2 regions of the Filomicrobium sp. genome follow, and region 1 is predicted to be linked to the other one. Evidence: riboswitches for the same ligand, from Rfam matches in the RefSeq annotation. Region 1 holds a riboswitch; the other holds the start of a gene.
The links. Region 1 has a riboswitch for cobalamin ahead of K5845_RS09205 (DUF1636 family protein). Riboswitches for the same ligand answer to the same signal wherever they lie in the genome.

Region 1 (15,883 bases):
AATTTTGAATGTCCGCCGTCCCATGTAGACCACTGTCGTGGCTTCTGCGTCGGCCAGCGCTGCCATGTTCAAATCCTCAGGCAACGCGCCGGTGACATCGTGCCCCGTCACGAATTGCACGCGGCGCGCGACCAATCTCCGCGTGAGCGGAATACCTGCGGAGGCAGCTGCGGCCGAAGCTGCCGTCACGCCTGGGATCACTTCGTATTCGATCCCTTCGGCGGCGAGCGCTGTTATCTCTTCTTCGAGGCGGCCGAAGATGCCCGCATCTCCGGACTTAAGCCGCACGACCCGTACACCCGTCCGTGCATAGTCGACTAACAAACGACTGACGTGATGCTGCTTGGGCGACGTGCGCCCCGCGCGTTTTCCGACACCAACCAGATCGGCGCCATCGCGAACATGCGTCAGGATCGGACCCGAACAGAAGTCGTCGAAAAGCACGGCGTCAGCACGCCGCAGCCGATCGACCGCTTTTAGCGTCAGCAGCTCAGGATCGCCTGGGCCCGCGGATACGAAAGAGACGAAACCGCTCATGCCGCTGCCTCCGCGATAAGATGAAAGAAGCTCCCGGTTACATGCCCGCGGCGGGAGCCCGTCTCGGGAACACGCGTGCCTTCTGCGTCGACGACGTCGGCAAGCGGCTCATCGGGTTGTGTGAGAATGGTGGAATAGTGGAACTCGTGCCCACGAAGCCGCGCCCCGGGCTGCCGTCCGGGAATGGGTGCCGTCAAAGTCGCGAGCCGGTATCCGAGGTGCATGCGGCGTTTTTCGTAGGAGGTGACAAGGCCAAGTAAGCCAGTCATCTCGTGCCGTTGCCCGTCGGCGTCGATGAGAGCCTCGCCCAACGCCATGTAGCCTCCGCACTCGCCGTGAACCGGACGCGTTGCGGCGAAGTTTTTCAAAGCGTCACGGAATTTGCTTGCCTGCGCGATGCACCCGGCATGAAGTTCCGGGTATCCGCCGGGGAGCCAGCAACAGTCGGCGTCGGGATCGGGTGTCTCATCCGCCAGAGGGGAAAACGGAATGATTTCCGCTCCGGCCTTCCGCCAGGCTTCGAGGAGGTGCGGATAGACAAAGGAAAACGCGGCGTCACGCGCTAGCGCAATACGTTGGCCGGGAGGAGAGGTACCGTTGGTGGTTTGACCGCTCTGAGGCGTGGTCACGCCCGCGGTTGCAACTAGTGCGTCGATATCCAGATGCTTCTCAATGAAGTCGGCCATTTCCGCCAAGATGGATGGAAGCGTGCTTTGTTCTTCGGCTTGCACAAGGCCCAGGTGCCGCTCGGGAACCGCGATTTCTTTCTGGCGCGGCAATGCACCAAGTACCGTGATGCCAACGTCCTTCATCCCTGCTCGGACCAAAGCCTCGTGGCGTGCGCTCGCCACACGATTCAGCACGACACCTGCGAGCTTTACATTGGCGCGCATGGTCGCGAAGCCGAGCGCCACTGCGGCTGCCGATTGCGCGTGCCCGGAGACATCGAGGACCAGAACCACTGGCCAGTCCATCATGGCCGCGAGGTCAGCACTTGCACCAGTGCCGGATGCGCCTGTGCGCGCGACACCATCGAAGAGGCCCATCGAGCCTTCCGCGAGGATAAGATCTGCTCCTGCAGCCGTGGCTACGTGATGAGATATCTCAGCTGCGCCCATAGCCCAGGTATCGAGATTGGTCGAACGCCTCGCCGCTTCGATGGCTGCTGTGTGAAAACCTGTATCGATATAATCCGGACCGCTCTTGAACGGCTGGACGTCGCGACCCCGACGGCGGAGTACGCCCAAGAGGCCTAACATCAAGGTCGTCTTTCCGCTTCCCGAACGGGGTGCGGAGATCATCAATCCAGGTGGCAACTGGCCAGCCATCACGCGCCCTCCGGGAATCTTGGGTTCGTGCCGACGGGCCGATAGCGGCGGTCATAGTCGCCTGCATAGAGGCGGCTTTCGTCGAAGCGTTCCGCCCCGATCGTGCGGCCTACAAAAATGAGAGCTGTGCGTTCGAGTTCCTCACCGATTGCACTGTCGAGCGTGGCGAGGGTCGCCCGTTCAATCCGCTGATCGGGCCAGCTTGCGCGCCATACGATGGCGACGGGACAATCCGACCCGTAATGAGGGATCAACTCCGCGACGACACGATCCAACATATGGATCGATAAATGCAGGGCGAGGGTCGCGCCGGTCGCCGCAAATGCCGCGAGCGTTTCCCCCTCAGGCATAGCCGTTGCGCGCCCCGACGTTCGCGTGAGGATCACCGACTGAGCAACGCCGGGCAAAGTCAGTTCCTGACCCAGCGCGGCTGCAGCCGCGGAAAACGCAGGTACGCCCGGTGTGACGTCGTAGGCGATGCCAAGCTCACGCAGGCGTCGCAGCTGTTCTCCCATTGCGGACCAAACAGACAGGTCGCCGGAATGCAATCGCGCGACATCCAAATCAGCCTCATCCGCACTGACGATTTCGGCAATGATCTCGTCGAGTGATAGGGGGGCCGTGTTGACGATCCGCGCGCCCGGCGGGCAGTGGCTCAACAACGCTTCAGGAACCAGTGATCCCGCATAGAGGCAAACTGGGCAAGCTGCGATGAGATCTCGTCCCCGCAACGTGATAAGGTCAGCTGCACCGGGGCCAGCTCCGATGAAATGTACCGTCATGGTCCAGCTCCTTCCGCGATTGCGGCAACCGCCATGCCGTCAGATGAAATCACCCTGGGACACACCAGCCGTGCACCCGCTCCGGCAGCAGCGAGCGCTGCCGCTTCAGCAAGGCTTCCAGTTCCAAAAAGCGCAGTGACGCGCTCGGACTGCGTTTTCGTCTGCACACTGGAAAGGGCTCGCTCATCCAGCGACAGAACCGGCAGCGCGAACTTTGACGCAAGCGCCTGGATCGCGGGATGCCCGCTCTTGCTGACGTGCGTCGCCAACGCCGCAATGGGGACCTCGCCTGCAAACGCGCGCGCCTTCTCCAGCGCGTCGGCCAATGCCATCTGCGTCGCGCCTTTTCGGAACCCGAAACCTGCCACTCTCATCGCGTTACGCTCCACTGAGTTACGGGCCGCGCGGAAACCCATCCGCGCTTCTGCCCGAGCGGCTGCACTTCCGCAGTTTCGATGCGCATGAGGGAGCCACCGCAGCGCCCGTGCCAGCCGGCGATCAGGCTTTCGCTTTCAAGCGTGACTGCATTGGCGACGAGGCGCGTTCCCGGGGACAGGACGCTCCAGAGCTTCTCCAGCAGCGCATCTGATACGCCGCCGCCGATGAACACCGCGTCGGCATGCGCCAGGTCCTTTAGCGCCTCGGGGGCACTGCCTTCGACAACTTTGACCGCTTCCGTGACACCGAATTGGGCAGCGTTCATGCGAATAATTTCCCCGCGCTCAGCTTTCGGCTCGATGGTCGTCGCGGTGCCGCCCGCTAATGCCCATTCGATTGAAACCGAACCGGAACCACCGCCGATGTCCCACAAGTGCTCACCATGCCGTGGCGCAAGACTTGAGAGGGTGACGGCGCGAATCGCGCGTTTTGTGATCTGCCCGTCGTGCGCGAATGCATCGTCCGACAGACCGGAACTCCGCTGCCACCCTGCGCCTCCGGCGACCTCTATCGCGAGAGCTACTGGCGCACACGTATCGTTGAAAGCGAGATCGGCCGCGTGAACAGACCGAATGCGCTCATTGGGGCCGCCGAGCGCCTCCATGACCCAGAGCATCGACTTGCCAAAGCCTCTTTGATCAAGCCACTGGCCCAGTGCCGTAACGGCCGCCGCATCACGCATCAGGCAAATCAGGCGTCGCCCGCGACCTATGTGTGGAAGCAGTCGTTCAAAGGGGGCGGCGTGAAGACCAACACAGTGGGTCTCTTCCAACCGCCACCCTAGCCGGGCCGCTGCTATTGCAAATGTCGAAGGTGTGGGAAACGCGCGCCACTCGCTGGCTCCGAGACACTCTGCAAGTGTGCTCCCGGCGCCGTACCAGAAGGGATTGCCAGATGCCAGTACGGCAACGTTGCGACCGCGTAAATCAAGTACTGGTTTTACAGAGAAAGGTACCGGCCAAGGACGCCCCCGCCCACCGATTTCCGCAAGCTCCAGGTGGCGTGGTCCTCCGAAGACGACTTCAGCGCCTTCCAATGCACTGCGACTTGCATCAGACAGGCCCTTCACGCCATCTTCGCCGATGCCGATTATCGAAAGCCACGGATCAGTCATGACACGCGTCCTCCTTCTGGGCGGCACAACGGAAGCCAGTCGTTTGGCCCGAGTCTTTGCAGAGGCTGGGGTGGACGCTGTGTTCTCTTATGCCGGACGCACCAGCCTGCCGAAGGCGCAACCCCTTCCGACGCGGGTCGGTGGCTTTGGTGGTGCTGAGGGGCTGGCCCGCTATTTGCGCGAGGCTGCGATCACGCAGGTCGTCGATGCGACGCATCCATTCGCGGCGCAGATGAGCCGGAACGCGATCACCGCATGCCAAATCACGGGGGTTCCGCTTCTCGCTTTCGAGCGCGCACCCTGGGCTCCCGAAGTTGAAGATCAGTGGCAGCGCGTGCCGGATATCGAAGCGGCCGTCGCGGCTCTTCCACAAGCGCCGTCGCGAATTTTTCTCGCCATCGGGAAGCAAAACCTTTCGACGTTCGCGTCCGCCCCGCATCATCACTATCTGCTGCGGTTGGTGGACACGCCCGGCGCTCTTCCGCTGCCAGACGCCTTCGCCATTATCGCGCGCGGCCCCTTCAGCATTGCGGAAGATGAGGCGCTGCTTACCACGCATCGCATCACGCATGTTGTTGCGAAGAATTCGGGCGGCGAAGGTGCCGAAGCGAAGCTTGTTGCCGCGCGCCGTCTGCGGTTGCCGGTGATCATGATTGACCGCCCCGTGCTTCCGAACCGGAATGTGACCGACAGCGTTGAGACCGTGATGGCTTGGATACATCATGGCGCGGACCTCGGTGTGTAGACGTATCGTCCAACCCGCCGGGTCGCGGAATTGCCGACGATGACAACCGTACGCATGTCGGCCATGTCCGCTTTCGCCTCGGAGAGGGGCACGGTCACGATCCGTTCGGCAGGCGTCGTGACTGCGCGCGCGAACGTAATCAACCGATCCGGCCCACATCCTGCGCGTAAAATTTCTAGGGCGCGGGCGAACTGCTGAGGCCTGCTTGCTGAACGTGGGTTGTAGAGAGCCACAGCGAAGTCGCCTTCGATCGCCAATTGCAGTCGGCGCTCTACGAGCTCCCACGGTTTGAGGTTGTCCGACAGGTTTATGGCGCAGAAGTCGTGACCAAGGGGCGCACCTGCGCGTGCGGCCGCGGCGAGCATCGCCGTGATCCCGGGCAGCACGCTGATCTCGACGTCAAGGTATTCGGGGGCGCTTTCCAACGCTTCGAACACCGCGGATGCCATCGCAAAAACGCCTGGATCGCCTGACGATACGACCACCACGTGGCCGCCATCCGAGGCGAGTTGCAATGCATGGCGTGCGCGATCAAGCTCTACTCTGTTATCGGAAGCGTGGAGCCGTAAGCCCTCGCGCGGCGGAATTCGCGCGACGTAGGAATTGTACCCAACGACATCACTAGCCTGTGCGATCGCCGCGCTGACCTCCGGCGTCATCATGGCCGTATCGCCCGGCCCCAGACCGGCGATGGTGAGCGATCCATTTAAGAATACATCGCTCATTCCCGCACCTCCGGCCGACGGCCTTTGCCGTGCAAAAGCACGATGGAGAAGTAGGGACATTCAGCGTGTTTTGCTTCCGCGAGTCGGACCTTCTTTTGTCCATCCATCGTGCCGCGTTCGACGAGCCAAGCGTCGTCCAGCCTGTCGGCTGCAGCAAAAGCGCGTCGTATCTTTTCTAGGTTGCGTCCGGTTTTCATTATGACCAGCGCATCCGCGGTTTTGATGTGCCGGGTCAGTTCGTCTTCGGGCAGCGTGCCCATCAGAACGGTCAGAACATCATCACCCCATGTGATGGGTTCGCCTGTGGCGGTCCAACAGCCGGACATGCCCGAAATGCCCGGCACGATCTCGACCTCCGTGCGCCCTTTCAAGCGGGTGTGCAGATGCATGAAGGAGCCATAGAAGAATGGGTCTCCCTCACACAGCACAATGACTTCGCCTTCGAGGGCCGCAAGCCGAGCGGCCCAGTCGTCGTAGAATGCAGCAAGTTGTGCGACATATTCCGGACTATCGAACGCGATTTCGGTCGTGACCGGATATTCCATCGCGTGTTCGATGACGTTCTCTGGCAAGAGCCCGTTCACGATCTGGCGCGCTACGCCGGGCCGACCCTTCTTACGGAAAAAGGCGATCTGACGCGCGGACTGTATCAGGCGATATGATCTGACGCTCATCAATTCGGGATCTCCGGGCCCCAGCCCTGTGCAGATGATCCTGGCCATCGCCGCTACTCCTCCGCACTTGCAAGCGCATTGACCGCAGCCACCGTGATGGCTGAGCCCCCAAGACGCCCGTCGACGATGAGGGCGGGTGCAGGCGTGGCTGCCATCAAGGCAGCCTTGGATTCAGCTGCCCCAACGAATCCTACGGGACAGCCGATAATCGCCGCAGGTCTCGGGCACTTCGGATCTTCAAGCATGTTGAGCAAGTGGAAGAGTGCGGTCGGCGCGTTCCCTATCGCGACGATGGCGCCCTTCAGATGCGGACGCCATAATTCCAGAGCCGCCGCCGAGCGCGTGTTGCTCATCGCCTTTGCGAGCTCAGGCACCTGCGGATCTTGCAGCGTGCAGATCACTGCGTTGTCCATTGGGAGACGGCGACGCGTAATCCCCTCCGAAACCATGCGTGCATCACAAAGGATCGGCGCTCCTGCCTGAAGCGCCTTACGCGCTACCGTCGCCATGCCTGGCGTGAAGCGGACATGCTCTTCTAGTCCAACCAATCCGGCCGCATGGATCATGCGCACGACAACCGGCTCTTCGTCAGAGGAGAATGGCGCAAGGTCGGCTTCGGCGCGGATCGTCGCGAACGATTGCCGGTAGATCGCCTGACCGTCAGTTTCATATAGATGCGCCATCAGACGGCCTCGTTGATACGTGTGGGGTTCGCAATCAGCGCTTCCGCTGACACAGGGGCACCGATCGGATCATCGCCAGCGCGGCCATGACGAATGAGAGAGAATCCAGTCGGACCGGCCACGAGTGTTCGCGGCGTGGGGGTAGGCTGTGCACATCCCTTCGCGCAGCCGGACACATGAAGCTGACTGCCGTTCGGCACGTGGGCGGACAGCATGCGCGCCAGCGATCGCGTCGGTTGATGGGCTTGCGGACAACTCGGTGCGCCAACGCAGGCGACAACCCGGTTGAGGGGATCATCGGCGTCAGTGATCACGTCCTGAAGTTCAGGGCGTTGATGAAGGCCAACGATGAGCACCATTCGCCAAGGGGTCAGTTGCAGCGGCCCCAGTTGGGCGAGCGCGGCAAGCGTTTGCGCACTCATCTGACCGAAGGCCAAACCGACGAGCCAACCCTTTTCTGTCTGGCCGGGCGTTGGCTTGAAAGCCGCCTCCGGCTTGCGCGGTACGGCGGTAAAACGTTCCGGTAGAGGCGTGCCCCGGGCGATGTGCGCCGCCATACGGCCGCGTCCGTCCACCATGCCGCCAGTATCCAGGAACCATCGGCTGAGAGCGACCGCCGCCTCCACCGCTGTGTCTGGCGCAATGATCGCGCCCGTACCCGCACCATCCGCGACGCATACGAGTGATCCATCGCTAGCGCGCTCGAAACGAATGTCGGCAGGAGCGGACCGCAGGACCGGTGCTTCCTCGATATCGATCGCGAAACCAAATTTCCCAGGTAGGCGCGGGGCGTTGGGCTTGGCCAGTGCGTGGGACAGATCTTCAGCGAGGGTATGGGCCAAATCGTCCGTGACAGCGAATGGCGTGACGATGATATTTCGGTTTGCCTCTGCATCGGCATTCGCGTCGATAAGGTCGAGTTCCATCAAACCGGAGAGCAATCCGTCATAGCTTTGCTCACGCACCCCGCGCACCTGCAGATTTGCACGGTTTGAGATATCTATGACTCCATTCCCGTAGCGTGATGCGAGCTTCGCAATCTCAGAGGCCTCACGCGCGCTCAAGCGTCCGCCCGGGGGTTTGATCCGGACGATTAGTCCGTCGCCAGACGCCATGGGACGCAGCGCATTTGGACACCTGCCTTTGACGAGGAAGTTCGTGCTCATGGCTCGACCTCCAAGCTCGCTGCGATGGAGTTGCTCCGTGTTTGCCAGAGCCCTGCGTCGCGGAGCGCGCGGAACTGATCCTGCATCGCACGGAACGCGTCGGGATTTTCACGCGCAATGAAGTCGGCAACCTCACCACGGCCCAGCGTCGCGTCATGATATAAATCGAACAGGTGCGCCGGTACGTTGCGCGCGAGATGCGCGAAGGCTGCGAGGTGATCGAGTGTTGCGGCGAGTTCCGCAGCGCCGCGAAAACCGTGACGCATCATCCCCGCCGCCCACTCAGGATTTGCGGCACGGGCCCGGACAACACGCGCTATCTCTTCGCTCAATGTGCGTGCACGTGGTGTTTCCGGTCGGGTGGTATCCAGATGGTAGAGCGCGACCGAAGACCGCCCCAGCGCGGACATCGCTGCGGCAAAGCCTCCTTCGTGGCCAGCATAATCGGCCGCGAGAAGGACGTCGGTTTCGGGTAAATCCTGTGCGTGCGCAAACGCGTCGGCACTTCTGAGACGGCTCTCCAGGGCTTTTCTCGCCAGGTGGCTTTCGCCACTGACATCGATCGACCATTCCGAAGCTCTGATCCATGCTTCGCCAGCGGTGCGACGCCCCTCATCAGAATAATCTTGAACGGCTGCCCCCAAGTCCAAGCCGTACAACCCTGGCTTGGGTCCGAACACGCGGGGAACCCGGTTCACATAAGGATTTTCTTCGACGGGTTCGTCGCGATCAGCAAGCGCCGCTGCCGCGGCTTCAAACATCTGTGCGAGGCCGGGAAAGACATCGCGGAAAAGCCCGGAAACTCTTAGCGTCACATCAATCCTGGGCCTGTTCAGCAGCGCCGGGGGCACGATCTCGAACCCTGTCACGCGCCCGGAGGCACCGTCCCAACGTGGCGTCAGTCCTGCCAAGTGAAGCGCCATAGCGAACTCTTCGCCCGCAGTCCGCATCGTCGCCGATCCCCACAGGTCGATTACCAGACCGCGCGGCCAATCGCCATGATCTTGTAGGTGACGACGCACCAATTCTTCCGCGTTCTTCACGCCCTGCGCGAACGCAACGCGGGTCGGCACCGCGCGCGGATCAACACTGAAGAGATTGCGTCCCGTGGGGAGGACATCGGTGTGTCCGCGATAGGGAGACCCTGAGGGTCCGGGCGGCACCCGGCGGCCGGCCAGTGCTGAGTGTAGTCCCTCTCTCTCCCCTTCGCGCGCGCCGTAGATGTGGAGACCATCGCCAAATCCGCTGTCTTTGATGTCGCAAACGAAGCGGTCAATTCTCACAATGGCTTCGGCCGCGCTTATATTTTCGTTGATGCCCAGGTCTGCTTCCACTCCTTTGGCCTGCGCCTCCGCGCGGATCATTGCGATGAGCCGGTCGCGCCGCGCGGGATCAAGCCCGTCTGCGGTGGAATACTCATCCAAGAGCCTTTCGAGTTGAGACAAACCTTCCGGCACGGCGCTGTCGCGCATCGGCGGCGGCATATGTCCCAAAGTGACGGCACCGAGCCGTCGCTTGGCTTGTGCTGCCTCCCCCGGATCGTTGACGATGAACGGATAAAGAACCGGCAGGTCACCCAACAACGCCTGCGGCCAGCACGTGTCCGACAAGGCGACGGATTTTCCCGGCAGCCATTCCAAGGTGCCGTGCGCCCCTATGTGGATCAGCGCCGAGAAGCCCTGCGCACGTAACCAAAGGTAAAAGGCCACGTATGCGTGGCGGGGGACGCGTGCGAGATCATGATAGTCGTCATCACGGCTCTCCCTCAGTCCACGTTCCGGCTGGAGAGCAATCACCGCTTCTCCGCTCCTGATGGCGGCGAAGTGGAATCCTCCATCGACGACTGCGGGATCGTTATCGGGGTCTCCCCAAGCGCGTTGCAAATCAACGCGCAGGCCTTCGGGGAGTTGGTCCAAGGCATTCCGGTACGCGCTGAGCGACCACGTCAGATACGATTTACTCAGTGTGCGCCCAAGGTCTGTCACCGGCTCGACGGCATAGCCTTCGCGTGCAAGGTCGAGAAGAATTGCTTCGCACGACGCCAGCGCGTCCAAACCCACCGCATGCGCCAGCTGATATTCCTTGCCCGGATAGGTGGACAATATCAGCGCCGGCTTTTGAGCCTCCGCCTTCGCCGTAGCAAGGCTGTGCCAGCGGGCGACGCGATCGGCGACCGCGCGCACGCGCGTCTCATCAGGCTGGTGAATCTTGCGAGAAAACTGCAGATCCGGATCGTGCTGCGTCCCACATTTAAAGCTCACGGCGCCCGCGAAAATGCGTCCATCGACTTCGGGAAGCACCACATGCATGGCAAGATCAGAGGGGGATAACCCTCGCTCCGAAGCCAGCCACAACGCGCGTTCGGCGGTCGAAAGCGCAACCTGAAACACCGGGCATCCCGGTCCATCGAGTGGCGAGCGCCCATCGTCGCCACGCGCTGAGAAGGCCGTCGCGTTCACGATCGCGACCGGAGCCATTTGCTCTAAGGCAACCTCGACCCATATGCGCGCGCCTGCAGCTTTTAGTGACGGTGCGAACATGCCGACCGCCTGAAAACCTCGTGCCCGCAGTTCGTGTATCAGTGCATCTATCGGCGCTGTGTCGGCCGCTGCCAGATAGGCACGATAGAATATGACAGGCACAATCGCTTTGCCATCGGGCGGCGACATTTGAACGCCGCGCGCGGGCTCGTAGAAGCCGCAGTCAGGCAACCGTTTATCGCCTGGAACAGGCGCCGCGTAGAGTCCAGCGGCCAACGCGAGCTGTGCCAGGGCTGCTTGAGCAGCAACCGCGCCACCTGCATCGCAAAGCGCCGACAATCTTCGCAACGTTGAAACAGGCAACGTGGAGAGTTCATCGAGCCTGTCGTCGTCGCGACCGTCACCCGGCAAAACAGCCAAAGCAATTCCGCGCTTGCGCGCGAGTGCGTTGAGTTCCGCTAGTCCGTATGACCAGTAGCTTTCTCCGCCGATCAGCCGAACGAGTATTCCCTTCGCCCCACTCAGCGTTTGATCCACGTACGTGTCAACCGAGATGGGATGCCGCAATGCCGCTAGATTGGCCAAGCGCAGACCGGGCAGATTTGCCCGACCGCGTTGCCATCCCGCCGCGAAGGCCCCCAAGTCACTGTCGGAGTAAGACAGCACCACCAGATCCGCAGGACCTTGGCCAAGGTCTTGCGGGGTCGCAGTCTCTTCCAGATCGTGACTTTCTCGGAAGACGACATGCATGGTGATCAGGCCTCGAAAACTGCCTGGATTGCCGCCGGATCAATCGCATCATGCTCAGCGATCACAACGAGCTGGGAACGGCGCGGCTGGTCGCCCCATGGACGATCGTATTGCATGCGCACGCGCTCACCCACGGCCTGCACCAGCATGCGCATCGGCTTGTCCCGGATCGCGAGATATCCTTTCACGCGGAGAATGTCGCGCTCTCGCGCAAGGCGGCGGATCGCCTCTGCGACACTCTCAGGATCGGCCAAGATGGGCAGATCGATAATCGCGGAGTCGAAATCATCATGCTCGTGATCGTCGGCGCCGTCATGGTGAGAGGGCCGCACGTCGAGGTTATCTTCGGCCGCGGCGTTGAGCCCAAGAATGACACGCGGGTCGATCACACCATCTGTCAGCGAGAGGATCGGGAGCCTGCGCGGAGCTTCGGCTTCGATCAAAGCACGTGCCGCCGAAATCCCTTCGTCTCCCGCAAGGTCCGCCTTGCTCAACAACACGATGTCGGCGCAGGCAATCTGATCCTCGAAGACCTCGGATAGAGGGGTTTCGTGATCAATGCTCTCATCGCCAGCACGTTGTGCGGCGATTGCTTCCTCGTCCGGTGCAAACCTGCCGGCTGCAACCGCCTCAGCATCCGCGACAGCAATAACGCCATCGACAGTGATGCGCGAACGGATGGCAGGCCAGTCGAACGCCTTCAGCAGCGGCTTTGGCAGCGCCAGACCGGACGTCTCGATGAGGATATGGTCGGGCTGCTGCGGCAGCGCCATCAAAGCCTCGATCGTCGGAATGAAATCGTCCGCGACCGTGCAGCAAATGCAGCCGTTCGCGAGTTCGACGATATTTTCCTCGGGGCAATTCTCGTCCGCGCAAGATCGCAAGATTTCGCCATCCACACCGACTGTACCGAATTCGTTGACGAGCACCGCAAGACGCTTGCCCTGCGGATTGCGCATCAAATGGCGGATCAACGTAGTTTTGCCCGCGCCGAGAAAACCGGTGATAACGCTGACGGGAATTTTTGACAGGTCGGTCATTAGTCCTCCATCGGGGGAATGCGCGCGAGCGAGTTTTTGCGGAAAATTTCCGGACGTTCGCGCCACGGCACGATGCCGTCTTCGCTGGCCGCGTATTTGGATGCGCCATCGAGAATGTCCGGGACGTGTTCGGCGGGATCGAGCCGGCCGTAGACGTAAGTCCACTTACCTGGGCCGCTGAGCGCAACCGCGCACCCTTGCGAACAAGCGGAGAGGCACTGCACGGGACGCAGACGCATCCCTTTGGGTATCCCTGCGGCTTCAAGCGCGGATAGCATCAACTGCCCGGGACAAGCGTCGTCGGGTTCAATCGTCGCGCCGCGACGGCAGGTCGTGCAGACAAGGATCGTAGCCATCAGGCCCCTTCAGCAGGGACGAGAGGTGCTAAAGCCAGAAGGGGAAGACGCCCGGTATCAGGCGATTCACCTGCCGGTCGCGAAACACCCCGTTCGCCCGTTTCAGTCACGCTGTTGGCAGGTCTCCCGGCTTGCGGATGTAGGGTTTTTAATCCTGCGGACGTTCGGCCTTCCCAGCTTTTGCCAGTGGCGTTGAACGTCCTCTCCGGTCACGGTCGCGGGGGCGGCTGCGTTGTAAGCTTTTGAGCAATTCCGGCTCAAGTGCTTGTCGCATTCCCTCTTCGCCTGTCATAGACAGGACCAACAATGCCTCAACTGAAGCCGAACGCCGTCAGTTGTCAAGATGAAGGAAAAGTATGGCGATGGATGAGACAGACTTAGCCGCGCGTCACGCAACCAAAATGGCCAAGATCAAAGCTGCGCGCGATCGCATGATGGCAACGAAGGAAGGCGAGAAGGGACTGATTATTGTTCACACCGGTGCGGGTAAAGGGAAATCCTCTTCCGGCTTCGGCATGATCATGCGCTGCATTGCGCACGGTTTTCCCTCTGCTGTGGTGCAGTTCATCAAAGGCGCTTGGGACACCGGCGAACGCCGGTTGATCGAAACCCACTTTCCTCACCTCTGTCAATTTCACGCGATGGGGGAGGGCTTTACCTGGGAAACACAGGACCGCGAACGCGACATCGCCGCAGCCCGTGCCGGCTGGGAAAAAGCAAAGGCGATGATCCTCAATCCAGAACTCCGGATGGTCTTGCTCGACGAGATCAACATCGCGCTGCGCTACGATTATTTGGACATTGCTGAGGTTGTCGCCTTTCTTCGCGATGAAAAGCCGCCGCTCACGCATGTCGTCCTGACTGGCCGGAACGCCAAGGACGAATTGATCGAGATTGCCGATCTCGTGACGGAGATGTCGTTGATCAAACATCCGTTCCGCGCCGGCATCAAAGCCCAGCCGGGCGTGGAGTTTTGAGGGTTTTACCCTTGGAACTCTAGCCTACAAGGATAACCTTAAGTGAAATCCCTTATGATTCAGGGAGCGGGTTCGAACGTCGGCAAGTCACTGCTTGTTGCCGGCCTCTGCCGCGCCGCACTCCGACGCGGGCTTCGCGTCGCGCCGTTCAAGCCGCAAAACATGTCGAATAACGCCGCCGTCACAGCGGACGGTGGTGAAATCGGTCGGGCGCAGGCCTTGCAGGCGCTTGCCTCGGGCCGCGAAGCCGTTACCGACATGAATCCTATTTTGCTCAAACCTGAATCGGAGACGGGGTCACAGGTCATCGTCCAAGGCCAACGGCTCACCACTGTAAAGGCCCGCGCTTATTCAAGCCTGAAACCACAGCTTTTGAGCGCGGTACTCGCGAGCTTCAATCGGTTGAAAGGCGATGCCGACCTCGTGATTGTAGAGGGAGCCGGGAGTCCCGCTGAAGTAAATCTTCGACGCGGTGACATCGCCAACATGGGGTTCGCGCAGGCGGCGAACGTTCCCGTCGTTCTGGCGGGAGACATCGAGCGTGGCGGCGTCATTGCCCAGATCGTTGGAACACAAGCCGTCATCGATCCCGATGACGCCGCGTTGATCTCGGGATTTGTGATCAACAAGTTTCGCGGCGATCCGCGCCTCTTCGATGACGGATATCGCTTCATCTCGGAACGCACAGGATGGCGGGGCTTTGGGGTCCTGCCCTATTTTCCGGATGCCAGGAAACTGCCCGCTGAAGATGTCCTCGACTTGCGCGAGAGCAATCAGGGCGAGGGGCTTCATATCGCCGTTCCTATTCTCTCCCGCATCGCGAATTTCGATGACCTCGATCCGCTCGCTCAAGAGCCGGGAGTTCGGCTCAGCATGATCCCTGCGGGTCGTCCTTTACCGGGCGATTGCGCTCTGATCATCCTGCCCGGATCGAAATCCACATCGACCGATCTCGCTTATCTCCGCGCGCAAGGCTGGGATATCGATCTCCGGGCGCATGTGCGTCGTGGCGGTGCTGTCCTTGGGATTTGCGGCGGCTACCAGATGCTGGGCCGCGCAATCCACGACCCGGACGGTATCGAGGGTACGCCGGGCAGCGTCGAGGGCTTGGGTCTTCTCGACCTAGAAACCGTGATGTTCCCGGACAAGGAAGTTTCGCGGACACAAGCCCGGCATGCGGCCTCCGGCACCGTGATTGACGCTTACGAAATTCACATGGGTCGCACGGACGGACCGGATCGCAAGCGCCCCTTCGCCTTTGTGAACGATCGGGCGGAAGGGGGCACTTCCCCGGACGGGCGCATTGTGGGCAGCTATATGCACGGCATGTTCGTTAACGATGACTTCCGCCGCAGCTTTTTGTCAGCGCTCGGGGCACGGACCGCTTCGTTTGCTTACGGTGCTTCCGTTGACGCTACCCTCGACGCTCTGGCGGAACACATGGAGACACACCTAGACGTCGATGCTTTGTTCGCCTTGGCGAGGTGAATACGCCATAGACGAGCTAATCTTTCTGTAAGCAATCCCGGACAAATCGAAGCCGCTCAATTGGACCGAGGTTCTGCGCATCGGCCTGCTTGCGGCAGTCCTCTCTTTTGTCAAACCGTTCTTCCAACCGTTGGACGATAGTGAGATTTTGAGAGACCGGTCCGTCTGCAGCAGCTTTCATCGCGCCTTGCAGCTTCTTTATGTCTTCGGCGGTCAAATGCGGCCGATCGATCTTGATGGTGAGTTTGTTGAGTTTGCCGGTGAACGGGAACGGCGGCTTGTAGTCAGCGTCGTTGACGCCGGTCAGCGTATCGGATCCAACGTCGAAGCTTTCATCCCACTGCAGGATCATGGGTAGCGTCTTCTGCATCTGTTTGGTGTCAACGGCTTTGCCGTCCACCTTGAGCACACCGGTACCGGGCCGGCCGACGCCGCTAAAGTTATTGAAAGAGAGCGTGCCAGGGCCCAAACCGTCATATGTGAATTCAAACTCGACTTTGTGCGCGCCCGGCGTGAGCGTGTCTTCGCCCTCCCACTTTACACGCTCCATATTGAGGAGGTTCCAGACCCACACGGGTTTGCCTTTAAGCAGATAGAAGC
Region 2 (15,883 bases), on a different contig from region 1:
AGCGCTGATGCGAATATTAGCCTCGCGTGTCACGCCGGCGATATGCGGCGTTAGAATGACGTTCGCAAGTCCTTTGAATGCAGCAGCAGAATCCTTGTCTATCGGCTCAGTCTCGAACACATCCAGCGCCGCGCCGGCCAAATGCCCGCTCCGCAAGGCTGCAGCAACGGCGGCTTCGCTGACAATCCCACCCCGCGCGGTATTGATCAGAATAGCACCGGGCTTCATGGAATTGATTTCACGCTCTCCGATGAGGCCGCGCGTGTCATCCGTTAAAGGGCAGTGCAGACTGACGACATCGGATCGCGCCAGCAGGTCGTCCAACGAGACGTGTTCCGTTTGCGCCCAGGCGGGACTGTCCGCTGGCACGAAGTCATCATAAGCCAGCGTGACAAATCCAGCATTGCGCGCAAGCTCGCCGGTTGACTGGCCGATGGACCCGAAGCCGATCAGGCCGAGAACCTTACCGGAAATTTCCTGGCCCTGGCTCATTTCTGCGCGCGGCCACTCACCGTTTGCGAGCCGCTGCGAGCCAAAAAATGCGGTCCCTCGCAAAAGTAACATGGAGGCACAGAGCACATACTCCGCCACCGAAACGGCATTACCACCGGTTGCGGGAAGCACGGCGATATTGCGGGCACGGCAGGCGGCAAGGTCGATGTTGTCGAGCCCGACGCCAAGGCGTCCGACCGCGCGCAGCCGGGGTGCCGCCTCAATGACCTCTGCGGTCACCTGGGTGCGGTTGCGCACGATAATGGCTACGGCGTCGGTTAGGGCAGCCTTAAGTTCTGCAGGCTTGTCCCACAATGTCTCGTCGGACAGCACGTCGTACTTTTCTCGCAACGCTGCCACGGGAGCGGCGTCGATGAATTCGGAGATAACGATATCTGGCATGGCTTAATAGTCCAACAGGCGGCGGATCTCGCTGTACATCTTTGGTTTCAATTCGATGCCCAGGCCGGGATCTTCAGGAAGGGTGGCATAGCCGTCGACGATGGGAAGTTTGTCGGCAAAGCCACCATAGGGCTGGAACACGCCCGGGTAGCTCTCCGAGCCGCCCATCTGCAGTCCGGCAGCCATATTCAGCGCGAGCTGGTGCCCGCCGTGCGGGATGAGACGCCGCGGCGACCATCCATGCGCTTTTACGACGTCGAGGAAACGGAGATATTCGCTCAGGCCGTAAGATAACGCCGGATCGACTTGGATCCAGTCGCGATCCGGACGCATGCCGCCGTACCGCAGAAGATTGCGCGCATCCTGATGTGAGAACAGGTTTTCACCCGTGGCGATTGGGCCCGCGTAGTGTTCGCACAAAACGGCATTGAGCCGGTAATCCAACGGGTCGCCAGCTTCCTCATACCAGAACAAGCCATAGGGCTCCATTGCCCGTCCGTAGGCGAGGGAGGTTTCGAGATCAAACCGGCCGTTGGCGTCGACAGCCAGATGGCTTCCGTCGCCGACGACCTCAAGCACAGCTTCGATCCGCTTCACATCGAGAGCTAAATCGGCCCCGCCGATCTTCATCTTGACGTGCTTGTAACCTTGCTCCTGGTAGCCGTGCATCTCGGCCTTGAGGCCGTCGAGTTCTTTCCCAGGGTAATAGTAGCCACCACCCGGATAGACGAGTACACGCTCATCAAACTGTCCTCCGTTGTACCGTTCGGACAGAAGGCGCCAGAGGGGCTTGCCGGCAATCTTCGCGGCAGCGTCCCACACGGCCATGTCGAGCGCGCCGGCGGCGTGAGCCCGATCTCCATGGCCCCCCGGCTTCTCGTTTGACATGAAAGTACGCCAGACAGCTTGCGGATCAATTGTTCCGTTTGCTTCATCCGCATAGGTCGCCGGGTCCGCCTCCAGGATGCGCGGGATGAAGCGCTCCTTGATGATGCCGGTTTGCGCATAGCGGCCATTCGACGAGAACCCGTAGCCAATGACGGGCGCGCCATCGCGAACGACATCTGTTTCGACCGCGACCAGATTGATGGTCATGGTCGAGAAGGAAATGTACGCGTTGCGTATGTCGGACGCGATCGGTCCGATGCCCGTTCGGATATTCGTGATTTTCATTGCGTCTAGAAGCCTGTCCAGAGTCCAGTGGGGAGGGGAACTTGAAGTGCGCGCGAAAAGAGAAGGTAGAAACCTCCAACGATCACCGCGCCGGCGACGGGATAGACGACCAGGCGATAGGGCGTCCAGGGATCGTACATCGCAGTAACGAGGATCACCGCAAATGCGATGAGGCCAGCGAGCAGAAAGCCGAGATAGGGCATCGCCAGTGCTCCGCCCAACATTGCCGCGGCAAGCACGATCCGCCGGAATGTTGAGGCGCCGGAGGCGGCTTGTCCATTCGTTTTACCAAACCCGAAAAGCCACTGCAGCGCGAGGACGATCGAAAGCGCCATAAGCACGATGGCAATCGTCCGTGGGAAAACGAAGGAATCGGCATCGGTGTAGCTGGTCGTGTCCCACAGGACTAGGGTGGCAAGACCGGCAAAGGCGGCAGCCATAAAGGGCGTTGCGGTATCTCGGGCCTGCGACTCAGCCGTCATTTGGGCGCTCCTTCTTGCCGCGAATGAATCGAACCAGAGAAGGTCCGAACAGCGAGAGGACGATAAAGAGGATTATTGCTATCGAAATTGGCCGGCCAAAGAATATGCCGCCAAGGTTGTGCGTGGCCGCCCCGATGGTCCAGGCTTGGACGAAGCCTTGCTCGGCAATAGACCCAAGGATTAGGCCGAGAACGATCGGTGAAGCGGAAAACCCGAACCGGCCGAGAACCCACCCGATGCAGCCGAGAATAACCATGATTGCCACGTCGGAGGTCGAGTTCCGTATGGAATAAGACCCGATCAACGTCATGAAGGCGACCGTCGGAACCAACAGAGCCTTCGGAATGGTAATGATCGTTCGATAAGCGTAGCGACCGATCAGCAAGCCGACCGGCAGCATGAGAATCGTCGCGAGAAACAAGCCCCATATAAACGTGTAGACGATCGAGCCTTGGCTCGTGAAAAGGTTGGGCCCGACTTTCACACCTTGAACCAGCAATGCACCGAGGATAACCGCGTCAGGTGGCGTTCCGGGAATGCCGAGAACCAATGTCGGAATGAAACCTCCGCCGACAGTGGCATTATTTGCGGATTCGGAAGCCTGGATGCCCTCAGGTGCACCTTTGCCGAATTTCTCGGGATTTCTCGACGAGCGCATCGCTTCCGAATAGGCAACAAGACCTGCGATCGAACCGCCAGCTCCTGGCAGGATGCCGACGAACGTCCCGACAATCGATGAGCGCATCAAGTTGAATTTGTGTTTCCAGGAAAGCGCGAGGCCTTCGCGCAAACGCAAACCCTTGCTTTCTTGAGTCACCTTAAGATGACGCGCTGGCGTTGCGACCAGGTCAATCAAAACCGGGATACAATACAGCCCGATCAGTGCCGAAACAGTCTCGATGCCGCCAATAAGCACCTGGGAACCGAAGGTCAGCCGGATATCCGCGCTGACTTCAGCGACTCCCACCGTTGAAAGCAAAAGCCCCAGGCAACCACCCATAAGCGCCTTGAGCAGGTTCCCCTCGGAAAGGGAAGCAATCAGCGACAGACCGAAGACAGCGAGCCAGAAGTATTCCACCGGACCAAAGGCCAAAGCCACACCGGCGAGCGGCGGGGCTAGCACCATTAGGAACAGGGCGCCGACCAGGCCGCCGACAACCGAAGCGAGACACGCAATCGTCATAGCGAGATCGCCGTCGCCCCGCTTGGCCATCGGGTAGCCATCGAAAGTCGTGGCGATGGCGGAAGGTGTTCCAGGTGTGTTGAGAAGTATCGCGGCATACGCGCCGCCATAGATGGCACCCGTGTAAATCGCACCCATCAAGATAAGTGCCGAAGCGGGCTCCATCGAGAATGTGATGGGAACGAGAACCGCCACGGCCATCGTCGCGGTCAGCCCTGGTAGGGAGCCGACAATTGTGCCGGCTATTACGCCTCCCAAGGCCAACAGGACATTGAAGGGGCTCAACGCCGCTAGCAAGTGCTCTATCGCGGCCATGAGTACCCCCTCAAGCCTGCTATTGGACTAGACGCAAAAGCTATTTGATAACGTCGGCTTCCTTCGCAGCTTCAGCATATCCTTTGGCCTTTTCTGCGAGAAACGCTTCCATGCCATCGACGCCGACATCAACGAGCGAGAACCCGTCAGCTTCCATGCGCTTGCGGAATTCCGGATCGGCATTGATTTTGCCAATCATATCCGAAAGCTTCTTTTGGATTTCTGGTGGGGTAGATTTGGGTACTGCGATTCCGCGATAGGCACCGGAGACGATGTCGAACCCGAGTTCCTTAAAAGTAGGAACGTCAGGGAAAGCGGGGTGGCGCTCTTCCATGGCGACGGCAAGCATGCGGGCCTTGTCGGCATGTTTGGCACCCACGGATGTGTAGCCCCAACTTGCCACAACCTGATTGCCAAGAAGGGCCTGAACCGCTGCACCCGTCCCCTTAAACGGTACGTAGGTTGTTTTGACACCGGCAAGCTTATCAAATGTCACCTGTGCCAAGTGATTGGCCGTGCCCTTGCCCGATCCGGAGAAGGTCAGCTCACCCGGCTTTTCCTTGGCGAACTTGATGAGGTCGTCGAGCGACTTGAACGGGCTATCATTTGTGACGACGATGGCATCCGGCGTGTAGTGGAACATATAGAAGCCGGCGAGGTCTTCTGTCTTGAAGCCAACATCCTTCTGCATCGGCTTGATGATGATATGCGGAAGGTTGATGCCCATGATCGTATAGCCGTCATTCGGCATCGAATTGAGCTGCGCCCATGCCGTTGCACCACCGCCGCCGGGTTTATAGGAAATAACCAGGTCCTGGCCGAACATCTTCTTGAAGAACGGCTGCTGATGCCGTGCGGTGATATCGGATTCACCGCCGGGTCCGAACGGAATGATGTAGTTGATGGGTTTAGAAGGAAAGTCGTCAGCTTGGCTAGCTATCGTGCCGAAGCTGAGAGCCAGTGTCGCCGCAGCGATTGTCTTGAAAAGAGATTTGGATCCAGACAACATTTTGAGTTCGTCCTCCCTTGGCTATTCACCTGGAGAAGCTAGGAAGCGATATCGCCGAGCCCAAATAAGAATTACTGCTGAGCTTTTTCGCTTCCCAGAACCTGGTGAAGTCTTATTGGACAGGAGAACCGGCCGTATCGGCTCTTATTTCTCCCGCGTTTCCTCAAAAGTGCTCGTGAACTATGCGCTTCTGTACAGTTTTGTCATGACAAATTCACGGTGGCCGAGCGCTTCTGCCGCCGTATTGCGCCCGTTCGCCGTGCGCACGATCATTTCGATTAGCGCATCACCTGCATCATCAAGCGTCATGTCACGACGAAGAATTCCCGAGACGTCTACATCGATATGTTCGCTCATCGTCCGTACGGTTCTTGGGTTGGCCGAAATCTTTATGACCGGAACAATTGGATTGCCGACCACATTGCCCTGACCCGTTGGGAACGTATGTACCGCATACCCACCAGCCGCCATCAGTGTGACGCATTCCGCCGCCGCTGAGGATGTGTCCATATAGTAGAGGCCGGGGCCGGAAGCTGGAGCTTCAGCAGGCTTCAGTATGTCGATGTAGCGGCTCGTGCGTCCGATCTTCTCAAGGTTGCCGAGTGCCTTCTCTTCAATCGTGCTCAGGCCGCCTTCTATGTTTCCCTTTGTCGGCTGGCTTTCAGACAGGTCATCGACCTTGTTCGCTTCGATGACGTCATCCAGGTAAGCCTTCCACATTTTGTACCAGCGCTCGCCAACCTCCGGATTGATTGCACGGGCTTTGCAGATATGTTCGGCACCTGTGATTTCCGACGTTTCGCCGAAGACACCGTAGATCCCTTCTGGCAGAAGTTTGTCGTACATGTTGCCGACGGTCGGGCAAGAGCCAAGCCCGGTTGTGGTGTCGCTTTCACCACACTTCGTCGACACCCAAAGCTCGGAAATACCGCACTCCTCACGTTGGAGTTCTGTCGCATAGTGGACAAACTCCTTAGCTTGGCGCGACGCGTCCATGATCGTCTTGAAATCACCATTCTGCTCGATGGAGAAGCCCGCTACGGGTTTCCCTGTCTTCGCGATTCCGTCGACGATCCGCTTGGTCCAGCCAGGCTCGATACCAATAACGACACAGGCCGCTACGTTGGGGTTGGAGCCTGTGCCGATCAGAGTGCGGAAATGAAGCTCCAGATCTTCGCCAAACTGAAGCCGTCCGTAAGAATGCGGCAGGGCGAGCGTGCCCTTGACGTTATTGCCGACAGCTTCGCAGGCGGCATTTGAGATATCGTCAACCGGCAGAATCACCACGTGATTACGGACGCCGACGCGGCCGTTGTCACGCCGATAGCCTTTGAACGAAAGATTCGAATATTGCGACGCCATTCCCTTGGTCCTCACCAGCGCTTGGTCTTTAGGTTGTGAACATGAACGTGACCGCCACAGCTGGCGTCTCCGACCATTTTTCCGATGTCCTCGCCGTACTTGATGACGGTGCTGCCAGCTGCGAGATCGTTCAGGGCGACCTTGTGACCGATCGGAATGTCATGAAGCGCGGTAAGATTGAGAGTCGTATTCGTCTCAGTGATTACGCCGAGCATGTCCGTGCCGGCTTTGAGCCCTTCGATGACAACGACGCCAACGTTGTCCTTTGGGCTGTGAACCAGGAAATGGGGAACTTCTGCCACTGTCCGTCCTCTGTTTCGCTATGTGAAATAAATTGCACACACATCGACCTCTTGTATAAGACATAAGACATGAGCGCAACCCGCAAGCCGAATTCGAAAGAAGCTTCCCCATCGGGCGCCGAACTAACGACGGCGCTCGCGGCACAGCCTCTTTACGCTCAGGTAGAGGCGATCTTTGTTGATCGCATTCGAACGGGAGTATGGCGGCCAGGTCAGCTCATTCCGAGCGAGTTCGAACTGGCGCGAGAGATAGGTGTCAGCCAGGGGACCGTGCGTAAGGCGCTCAATGCCTTGGCCGTCGATAATCTCGTAGAGCGCCGTCAGGGCCGCGGAACCTTCGTGGCGGAACACACGCCGGACAAGATGCTCTTCCGCTTCTTCAACCTGTTTGAGGATGGGGGGGGGCATATCGAGCCGGACTCGCAAAACACACGCATGAGTATTGCGCGTGCCAACAAAGAAGAGCGGGAACGGCTAAAGCTCGATGTGGGCGCAGAGGTCATCCGGGTCTCACGCGTGCGTACCCACGCCGGTAAGCCTATGATCTACGAAACGATCGTGTTGCCACGCCAGTTTTTTCCTGGGCTCGTCAAGGAAAAGACCATTCCCAACACGCTCTATGATCACTTCCAAAAAGAATACGGTTTAACAGTTTCTCACGGTGAAGAGCGGATTACGGCCGTCGCTGCGGGGGAGCGAGAAGCGAAGGCGTTAGAAATTGCGCCGGGCCTTCCTTTGATCCGGCTCGATCGTACTATGTACGCTTTGAATGAGGCTCCGATCGAGTGGCGCGTGAGCATTTGTTTGCTTTCGGGCGCGCATTATTTGGTGCGCCTTAGGTAAGACGTCGCAAGCGCCTAAATTGGTATTTTTTCGAAATTGTGCGGGAGGCCATACAAGCGTCCGCATGCGGGAGTCTGTGCAACTTATATGGTTTGATATTGTCCGTGGTTAGAGATGTTTGGCGGTAGATATCACCCGGACTTCTGCTTGGGTGTCAACGATAGGCACCAAAAAGATATCGACATTTTCAAAATTAAATACGTCGGCGAGAAATAGCTCTCGTTTTGAAGTGGGGCTGTGCACCGTACACCTCGAGCCTCAATTGAATCGGATGCAAAAGCCCGCGATTACGGGAGTTTAGCCGGTAATGGTTTTCCTTATGGCCGAACGTTGAGGATGTAGGGAGTATTTCGGTTGCCTAAGCCACAATGAGAGCAGAAAAGCGTAACTACCTATTTTCAATATGCATATTAAGTCATTTTTTATCGTGATTCCTGTAGTGATCAGGAAAGGGAAGGATTGGGGGAGAGTGATGATGAGAAATTTCGCATTTATTCCACTCATGTGCTTGGCTGCATCTTCGTCATTGGCTCAGGAGTTTCCGGGGCGTGTTGAAAGCCTGATTACGCCGGATGTGATCGAAGAGATCAAGGGTTGGTCAAGTCAGCCCATCGTCAAGCTGGCTGTCGAGGCCCAAAATCAGCGCCATGGTGTCTTGACGCAGGATGAGATTGACGAGCTCGATAAAACGTGGCGCGAGGAAGCGCAGGCTGATGATAAGCCGCTGATTTCGGCAACGATCGCGAGTCCGCTTTCGAATTATCTCTTGAAACGCCAAGCTGCATCCGTTGGTCTTTATAAAGAGATCTTCATAATGGATGTGAATGGACTCAATGTAGGCCAAAGCTCCATTACGACCGACTACTGGCAGGGCGATGAGGCGAAGTTTCAAAAAACCTTCGCCATTGGGCCGACAGAAATCTTTATTGACAAGCCGGAGTTCGACGACGGTCTGAAGATCTGGACATCTCAGGTCAGCATGACGCTTGCCGACAAAGACAGTGGTGACGCGTTTGGCGCGATCACCGTGGAAATCAATCTGACGGAGCTTTCACGGCGCCGTACCCCAGCGTTCTGATAGGCAATGCCATGCTCAACAATATCTCAGTAACAAACAAAATGATTGGCGCTTTCGCGGCGCTATCGCTCGTAGCTCTCGGGTCGTTTGCGGTCGTGAAGGTTCAGACCGACGATGTCGATAGCGCGTCGCAAGTAACGTTCGACGTGATCGCGGCACAGTCTAAAATGACGGACCTGCGAGATCGCTCTAACAGGCTGATAGCGGAGCTGCGTCACTTCCTCATTACGGGGAACCGCGAAAAGGTGAAAAACTTCGAGCAGGACGTCAAAAGAGTTTCTGCGGATCTTGAAAGTGTTCGCCGTTTGACATCGACGTTCTTTGCGGGTGTTGGTGCGTCCTTGGACAGGTTTGGCGATGCGTGGAGCACGTGGGTAACGGATGCGGCGAATCCGCAGATCGAAGCCATGCGAGATCCAATGACTGTTGATATGGCGCATACCATCGAACTTCAGGCCCACACGATGGCTAGCTTGGATGAGATTTCGTCTGCCTTGAACGAAGCTGAAATGGCGCTCTCCGTGATGCTAAGAGGCGCATCGAAGGGGGCTGCGACCGCAGCAGAACGCCTGAACTTGGCGGTCGCTGTAGCAGCGTCAGTCATTTTGTTAGGCACCATTCTCTCCGGCGTACTCGTTTACTTGGGCGTCTCCAGGCGTTTGAAAGCTCTAGCGAGCGTGACCGAACGTTTGGCAAAGCATGATATGACTGCTGAGCCGAAGGGTATAACGGATCGCGACGAAATCGGCCGCATGGCTGCCTCGCTCAAGGTCTTTAAGGACGGCATCATCCGGTCTCAGGAACATGAGCGTGAAGCCGCTGCGGAGCGCGAGAAGCTGCAGGTCGAGAACCGTAAGGCGATGATGCATCTTGCCGATGAGTTTGAAACCAAGGTTGGTTCCATCATCGAGTTCGTCGCCAGTGCATCCTCTCAGTTGCAATCGGCGGCAAGTACGATGGCGGCGGCTGCGGAAGAGACAAGCGCTCAATCGTCGTCCGTTGCCGCAGCCTCTGAGCAGGCCTCGGTAAACGTCAGAAGTGTCGCTAGCGTCACGGAAGAGATGGCAGGCGCTGTCCAGGAAATCGGTCGTCAGGCTGATGCGTCGTCTCGCAAGGCAAGCCACGCTGCCAAGGAGATCGACAATACAGTGGAACGCATTACGACATTGTCGCAAGCGGCCCATGAAATCGGTTCCGTCGTGACACTGATCCAGGAAATTGCGCAGCAGACGAACCTGCTCGCACTCAACGCCACGATCGAAGCAGCACGTGCGGGAGAGGCCGGCAAGGGCTTCGCCGTCGTCGCTCAGGAAGTGAAGGCTCTCGCCGAACAGACCGCGAAGGCAACTTCGGATATCTCCACGCAGATCCAAAACATCCAAACGGCAACGGAGGGCTCCACGGTGGCCATCAGTGCCTCGACAAATGCGATTGGCGAATTGAGCGAAATCGCGGCGTCGATTGCTGCTGCGGTCGAGGAGCAGGCTGCAGCGACGTCGGAAATCTCCCGCAACGTCATGCAGGCTGCGGAAGGAACGCGAGAAGTTTCCTCCAGCATTATCGGTGTCAATCAGGCTGCCAATGATTCTTCGTCAGCTGCATCGCAGGTCTTGAGTTCGTCGACCGAACTGTCGCGCCAGGCGGTGCATCTGAAGACGGAAGTCTCGAGTTTCCTCGATACGGTCCGTTCGGCAGCGTAGCTCCCTCGAAGAGATAAAAGGCAGAAGCTATCGGGAGGACCCGGCCATAGGCCCGGGTCCTCTTTTCGTTGGGGAACATTCCAGCCACACGCCAGACGTGTGCCCTTTCCGCCAGTCTCGAAGCGAGACTCCACATGTTGCGGCCTCGCGCAGATTGACTCTCCTACAGCCAACTGATTTGTTGCCTGCGCTATTGGTGTTCAGCGGGCCGAAGCCCACTGAATGAAAAGGGAACGCGGTCTCGCAAACATTTGCGATAAGCCGCGGCTGCCCCCGCAACTGTAAGCGGCGAGCGTCATCCTCAATCCACTGGGCTCTCCACTGTGTTTGGAGAACTGGGAAGGAAGGACCTGATGCGTCTGAGCTGCAAGCCAGGAGACCTGCCAGTGGCGTGTCGCCCATTCCTCGCGCGGGGCGCGCTTGGGAGCGGATGTCCGTTGTGGCGACCCATGTGAAGAGAAGCACGGGTTGAGCAATGGTTCTGCGGAGCAAGTCCGACTAGCGTGAATCTCGACAATGCGGCGTGAGCTTTGATTGCACCGACGCACGACGAGATATTTGTTGCCGGCCGAGAGCCGGATACCGATGACGTAGTCCACTTTCGATCGCGATTTCATTGATTTGGCTCTGCCGCTTTTCGCACCGATCCAATGCGGGAAACGGAGTGGTCACGATGTTGATGAGAAAGAGTTTTAAAGGCGGAACAACAAGCGCCAATACGCTCAAGTGTTCTAGTTGGTTGGCGCTTACGGCGATAGTCGTTTTGCCAGCGTTAGCCAGTGAAGCGGCTCTCGCCCAAGAAGGCGAAATCATGCTGCCCGGAATCGTCATTTTTTCGGCGAACCGTACACCGACTGATGCAGCCGCTGTTGGTTCGTCGGTTTCTCTTATCACGCAGGAGGATCTTGAAAAGCAGTCGCGACCGTTTCTGCAGGACTACCTGGAGACGGTTCCCGGCGTGAATTTCACCCGCAATGGTCCGGCGGGATCCACCACCGGTATAACGATGCGCGGCGCCAATCAGAACTATGTAAAAATTCTGATCGACGGCATGGATATTAGCGACCCCTCCGCACCGCAGACGTCAGCAAGATTCGAGCACCTTCTGGTGGACGATTTTGCACGCATTGAAATCCTGAAAGGTTCGCAAAGCACGCTTTACGGTGGCGATGCCGTAGCTGGTGTCGTGTCCATAGATACGCGGCGCGCGACGAAGCTGGGGTATTCTCAATCGGTTGCGGCTGAATACGGCGCCTACAACACTTGGCGCGGCGCGACCACCGCGGGCTATGCGACAGATCGCGGAGATATCTCGTTCAGCCTTTTGGGAATTGATACCGAGGGCTTTTCCGCAGCGGACAATGCGCCGGAGGACGACGGCTACAATAATCTGACATTTTCCGGCCGCGGTGAAATGAAAGTCGCTGACGGCATCACAGTCTTCTTCGCAACGCGCGCCTTTAACGCAGAAGGCGAATACGATGCCTCTGGTCCGGTCGACAGCCCCATCGAGGAAGGTAAGACGTCTCAGTTCGCCGGTCGGGTCGGCACCAACATCGAGCTGTTCGAAGGACGCTTCAAAAATACCTTCGCGCTGCAAGGTATGAAGATCGAACGCGATGATGTGAGCAGCTCGGTGTTTGCCCCGGTGACTTGGTACAATGGTGATCGCGTTAAGGCCGAGTACAACGGCGTCATCAGCTTTAACGAGTCTCTTTCGCTTCTTGCTGGCGCCGACTGGGAGGAAACCGGAGCGGAGTCTTTTAACGCTCCTGGAAAGCGCGACGAGGCCAACATCTTCGGCACCTTCGCCCAGCTGATGGTCGAACCCATCGACAACTTGACGCTCACGTTTGGCGGCCGCATTGATGACCATAGCGAATTCGGCAACTTCAATACACATCGGCTCACGGCCGCTTATCTCTTCACAGAGACCGACACCAAAATTCGTGCCAGCCACTCAACGGGCTTCCGCACGCCCAGCCTTAATGAACTCTACGGTCCATTTGGCGCTAATCCCGATCTAAACCCGGAAGAAAGCGTGAGCTGGGATGCGGGCATCGAGCAGGGCTTTTTCGATGGCCGTGCCACTCTGGGCGTGACCTATTTTGAACTCGATACCGAGAACCTGATTGCTTATACGACCGGATATATGAACGTGCCGGGCGTTACTTATCGCAACGGCGTGGAGATTGCGGCGAGCGCCTTCCTGACAGATCGCGTGGCCATCAGTGCGGCCTATACGTTTACGGAGACGGAGCGGGAGAATGGACTTCCGCTACCGCGTGTGCCACGTCACAATTTTGCATTCGGCATCGATGCGCAGCCGCTGGATAAGCTTAAGCTCAATGTCACAGCGAAATACGTGACGGAGAACGTGGATGAGATCTTCGGATTGGGCATCGTGCCACTCGATGATTACCTGCTGCTGAATGCAAAGGTGTCTTACGAATTCCGGCCTGGCATGGAAGCGTACATCCGCGGCGAAAACCTGCTCGACGAGGACTATCAGACCGCCTATGGCTACGGCACATCCGATCTGGCGATTTATGGCGGCTTGCGCATGGACCTTTGGCCGGACTGAACGCTTGGGGGCAACCATGCGCTTGCGTCAGCTAAGCGCATGGTACGCGGCGCTCGGTGTGCTGCTAGCTCTTTCCTTCCCGCTCCCGGGAATAGCGTCCGCTGAGAGCGATAACCGTGACCCGACTGCACCTCGTCGGGTCATTTCCATGAACCTCTGTACAGACCAGCTCGCGATGATGATCGCGGCGCCGGGACAGCTCTACTCAGTATCGAATTTGGCCTCCGATCCCAGCATGTCGATGATGGCCAAGCAGGCGCGCGCCTACAAGCCTAACCATGGCCTGGCTGAAGAAGTCTTCTTGATGCGGCCCGATCTCATACTCGTTGGTGCCATGACGACACGAACCACAGTGGCGATGCTGGAGCGGCTGGGTTTCCCAGTTGTCGAGTTTCCCTTCGAAAATTCGTTTTCCGACATGCGTGCCAATATCAAACGAATGGGCGATGCTTTGCATCGTCCCGAACGAGCGCGCGAGTTGCTCGCCCGGTTTGATGCCGATCTCGCCCAGCTTCGAAAGCGTCCGGGACCCCGCCGAACGGCGGCGCTGTTCCACGCCAATAGCTATACATCTGGCGTGGGTACGCTAGCCAATGAGGTCCTGAAAGCCGCGGGCCTGGATAACATAGCCGTCCAATTCGGCTTAAGCGGCACCGCTAAGTTGCCCTTGGAGAAGCTCGTCATGGCTGCACCTGATTTGGTCGTGACCGATACCACTTGGGAAGGAGCGCCAGCTCTCGCGCAGCAGGTATTTGCCCACCCGGCTCTGCGTGCTCTCGAAGCGACCTCGGCCAAAGCGATGTCCGCCACCAACAGATGGATCTGCGCCACACCGCATTTGATTGATCTGATCCGTGATCTTTCCGCTGCCCGTGCCGCCGTCACCACGATTCATGATCGGAGTGCGACGAGGCAATGACCGTGCCGATGCCCTACCCAGCCCTCATCGCGATACTCTCTGCACTCGTAATCCTCCTGTTCGGAGTATCGTTGTTGACCGGCCCAGCCGCCATTGGCTTTACCGATAGCCTCGTAGCGCTGGTTTCGGGAAGCTCTACCGACGCAGTGACACTTGTCATGCGCGAGATTCGCCTCCCACGCGCCATATTGGGGGTGATGGTTGGTGCGAGTCTGGGGCTGACGGGAGCCGCGCTTCAGGGCTATCTGCGGAACCCGCTCGCAGAGCCGGGTCTGTTAGGTATCAGTGCGTCCGCCTCCCTCGGTGCCGTCTTGGCGATCTACACCGGTCTTGTAATTGTTCTGCCGCTCTCTTTGCCGGTGCTTGCGCTATCAGCCGCCATCGTGGCCGTCTTGGTTGTGCGCTTGTTGGCAGGAGGAAGGAGCGACGCCGCAAGCTTAATCCTCGCAGGTGTAGCGGTCACAAGTTTTGCTGGTGCGATGACGGCGCTCGCACTCAATTTGTCACCGAATCCGTTCGCGGCACTTGAGATTGTATATTGGATGCTTGGCTCCCTGGCGGATCGCTCGATGAGCCACGTGTGGCTTGCCGGACCGTTCATGCTTGTCGGCTGGGGCATGATCGCCATCCTAGGTCGGTCCCTCGATGCTCTGACCCTTGGCGAAGCGACAGCGAAAAGTCTCGGGATACGTCTTGATCGCGTTCAAGCGTTGGTGGTGTTCGGTACGGCTATTAGCGTGGGCGCTGCCACTTCTGTTTCCGGCGCGATCGGTTTTGTTGGCCTTGTGGTCCCCCATCTCATGCGGCCGTTGGTCGGTTCCCGGCCAAGCCGTTTGCTCTTGACTAGCGCGTTGTCTGGCGCGGCCTTGCTGCTCACCGCAGACATCGCCGTCCGCCTCATAGCTCCTGATAGCGATCTCAAGCTTGGCGTATTGACCGCACTTGTCGGCGCACCGTTCTTCCTTTGGTTGATCATCAAGACACGGCGGACCCTATTATGAGCCGTCTCTCCCTAGACAATGTCACCGTCACGCTCGGTGACCGCAAAGTGCTTGATCGCGTTTCGCTCAACATGGAGGGTGGTGAATTCGTTGGCCTGCTCGGCCCTAACGGTGCGGGTAAATCGACACTTCTGCGCACGATCACGCAAGAGATTCCTTATGAGGGGAGGATCACGCTAGACGGCAAGCCGCTCGCCGATCTAGGCGCAGAAGGCCGCGCGCGCAGTCTCGCCTATCTCCCGCAGATCCGTGATATTGCCTGGCCGGTGTCAGTCACGGAGATCGTTGCTCTGGGCCGCCTTCCCCATTGCCGGCCCTTCGCGAAAATGACGATGGCCGACGGTGCAATTGTTGCTGACGCCATGGAGCGCATGGATATTACGGCACTTGCCCATCGCCGCGCCACAGAGCTGTCAGGCGGCGAGATGGCACGTGTGCTCATGGCACGCGTGTTGGCTCAAGAGACACCGATCATCATCGCTGACGAGCCGGCAGCAGGTCTTGATCCCGCACATCAGATTGCCTTGGTAGAGACGTTTGCGGCGATTGCGAAGAGTGGACGGACTGTCATCGCGTCCCTCCATGAACTCCCTCTGGCGGCGCGCTGGTGCCAACGCATCATCCTCATTTCACAGGGCAAGATCGTCGCGGACGGGCCGGCGTCTAAGGTTGTGACCACAGAAAATTTATCTCGCGTCTATGGGGTTGAGGCTATGCTAATGGAAGACGCGCAAGGTTTGATCGTAGCCCCTATCCGACTGACTCCCAGGACGTCCTAAGCCGTTACCATCTGAAAACCTATCCTTGCTGAATGGAACCGTTCGCTCCGTTGTATGGTTGTCGTCAGGGTTATTTTTGCTCAGGGTCACATCAATCCTCTGGATTGGCGCAATTTCCGCAAAAGTTAAACTCCACCTCAAAGGAGGGGACCCATGGCCATCACATTCAACGTCAATGGAGAACCGCGGGAGGTCGATGTCGACCCTAATACGCCGTTATTGTGGGTCCTGCGCGACGAACTCGGACTGACGGGCACCA

Region 2: linked by a shared signal. The riboswitch ahead of K5845_RS12995 (TonB-dependent receptor plug domain-containing protein) and the one ahead of K5845_RS09205 (DUF1636 family protein) in region 1 are both predicted to bind cobalamin.

What each region holds. Positions count from the first base shown of each region.
Region 1 covers NZ_JAILWT010000003.1:378,999-394,881, forward strand. Annotated here, with positions in the region: gene cobA (uroporphyrinogen-III C-methyltransferase) at 1-537, opposite strand, end outside; gene K5845_RS09150 (cobyrinic acid a,c-diamide synthase CobB) at 534-1,865, opposite strand; gene cobM (precorrin-4 C(11)-methyltransferase) at 1,865-2,647, opposite strand; gene K5845_RS09160 (cobalamin biosynthesis protein) at 2,644-3,021, opposite strand; gene cbiE (precorrin-6y C5,15-methyltransferase (decarboxylating) subunit CbiE) at 3,018-4,199, opposite strand; gene K5845_RS09170 (cobalt-precorrin-6A reductase) at 4,198-4,944, shown strand; gene cobJ (precorrin-3B C(17)-methyltransferase) at 4,920-5,669, opposite strand; gene cobI (precorrin-2 C(20)-methyltransferase) at 5,666-6,391, opposite strand; gene K5845_RS09185 (precorrin-8X methylmutase) at 6,397-7,026, opposite strand; gene cobG (precorrin-3B synthase) at 7,026-8,192, opposite strand; gene cobN (cobaltochelatase subunit CobN) at 8,189-11,422, opposite strand; gene cobW (cobalamin biosynthesis protein CobW) at 11,428-12,462, opposite strand; gene K5845_RS09205 (DUF1636 family protein) at 12,462-12,821, opposite strand; cobalamin riboswitch at 12,918-13,138, opposite strand; gene cobO (cob(I)yrinic acid a,c-diamide adenosyltransferase) at 13,181-13,795, shown strand; gene K5845_RS09215 (cobyric acid synthase) at 13,850-15,283, shown strand; gene K5845_RS09220 (arylsulfatase) at 15,300-15,883, opposite strand, start outside.
Region 2 covers NZ_JAILWT010000004.1:424,002-439,884, reverse strand. Annotated here, with positions in the region: gene K5845_RS13045 (hydroxyacid dehydrogenase) at 1-894, opposite strand, end outside; gene K5845_RS13040 (mandelate racemase/muconate lactonizing enzyme family protein) at 898-2,067, opposite strand; gene K5845_RS13035 (tripartite tricarboxylate transporter TctB family protein) at 2,073-2,549, opposite strand; gene K5845_RS13030 (tripartite tricarboxylate transporter permease) at 2,539-4,047, opposite strand; gene K5845_RS13025 (tripartite tricarboxylate transporter substrate binding protein) at 4,088-5,056, opposite strand; gene K5845_RS13020 (UxaA family hydrolase) at 5,237-6,418, opposite strand; gene K5845_RS13015 (UxaA family hydrolase) at 6,430-6,720, opposite strand; gene K5845_RS13010 (GntR family transcriptional regulator) at 6,790-7,563, shown strand; gene K5845_RS13005 (hypothetical protein) at 8,036-8,641, shown strand; gene K5845_RS13000 (methyl-accepting chemotaxis protein) at 8,653-10,341, shown strand; cobalamin riboswitch at 10,519-10,743, shown strand; gene K5845_RS12995 (TonB-dependent receptor plug domain-containing protein) at 11,153-12,925, shown strand; gene K5845_RS12990 (ABC transporter substrate-binding protein) at 12,942-13,844, shown strand; gene K5845_RS12985 (FecCD family ABC transporter permease) at 13,841-14,845, shown strand; gene K5845_RS12980 (ABC transporter ATP-binding protein) at 14,842-15,624, shown strand; gene K5845_RS12975 ((2Fe-2S)-binding protein) at 15,778-15,883, shown strand, end outside.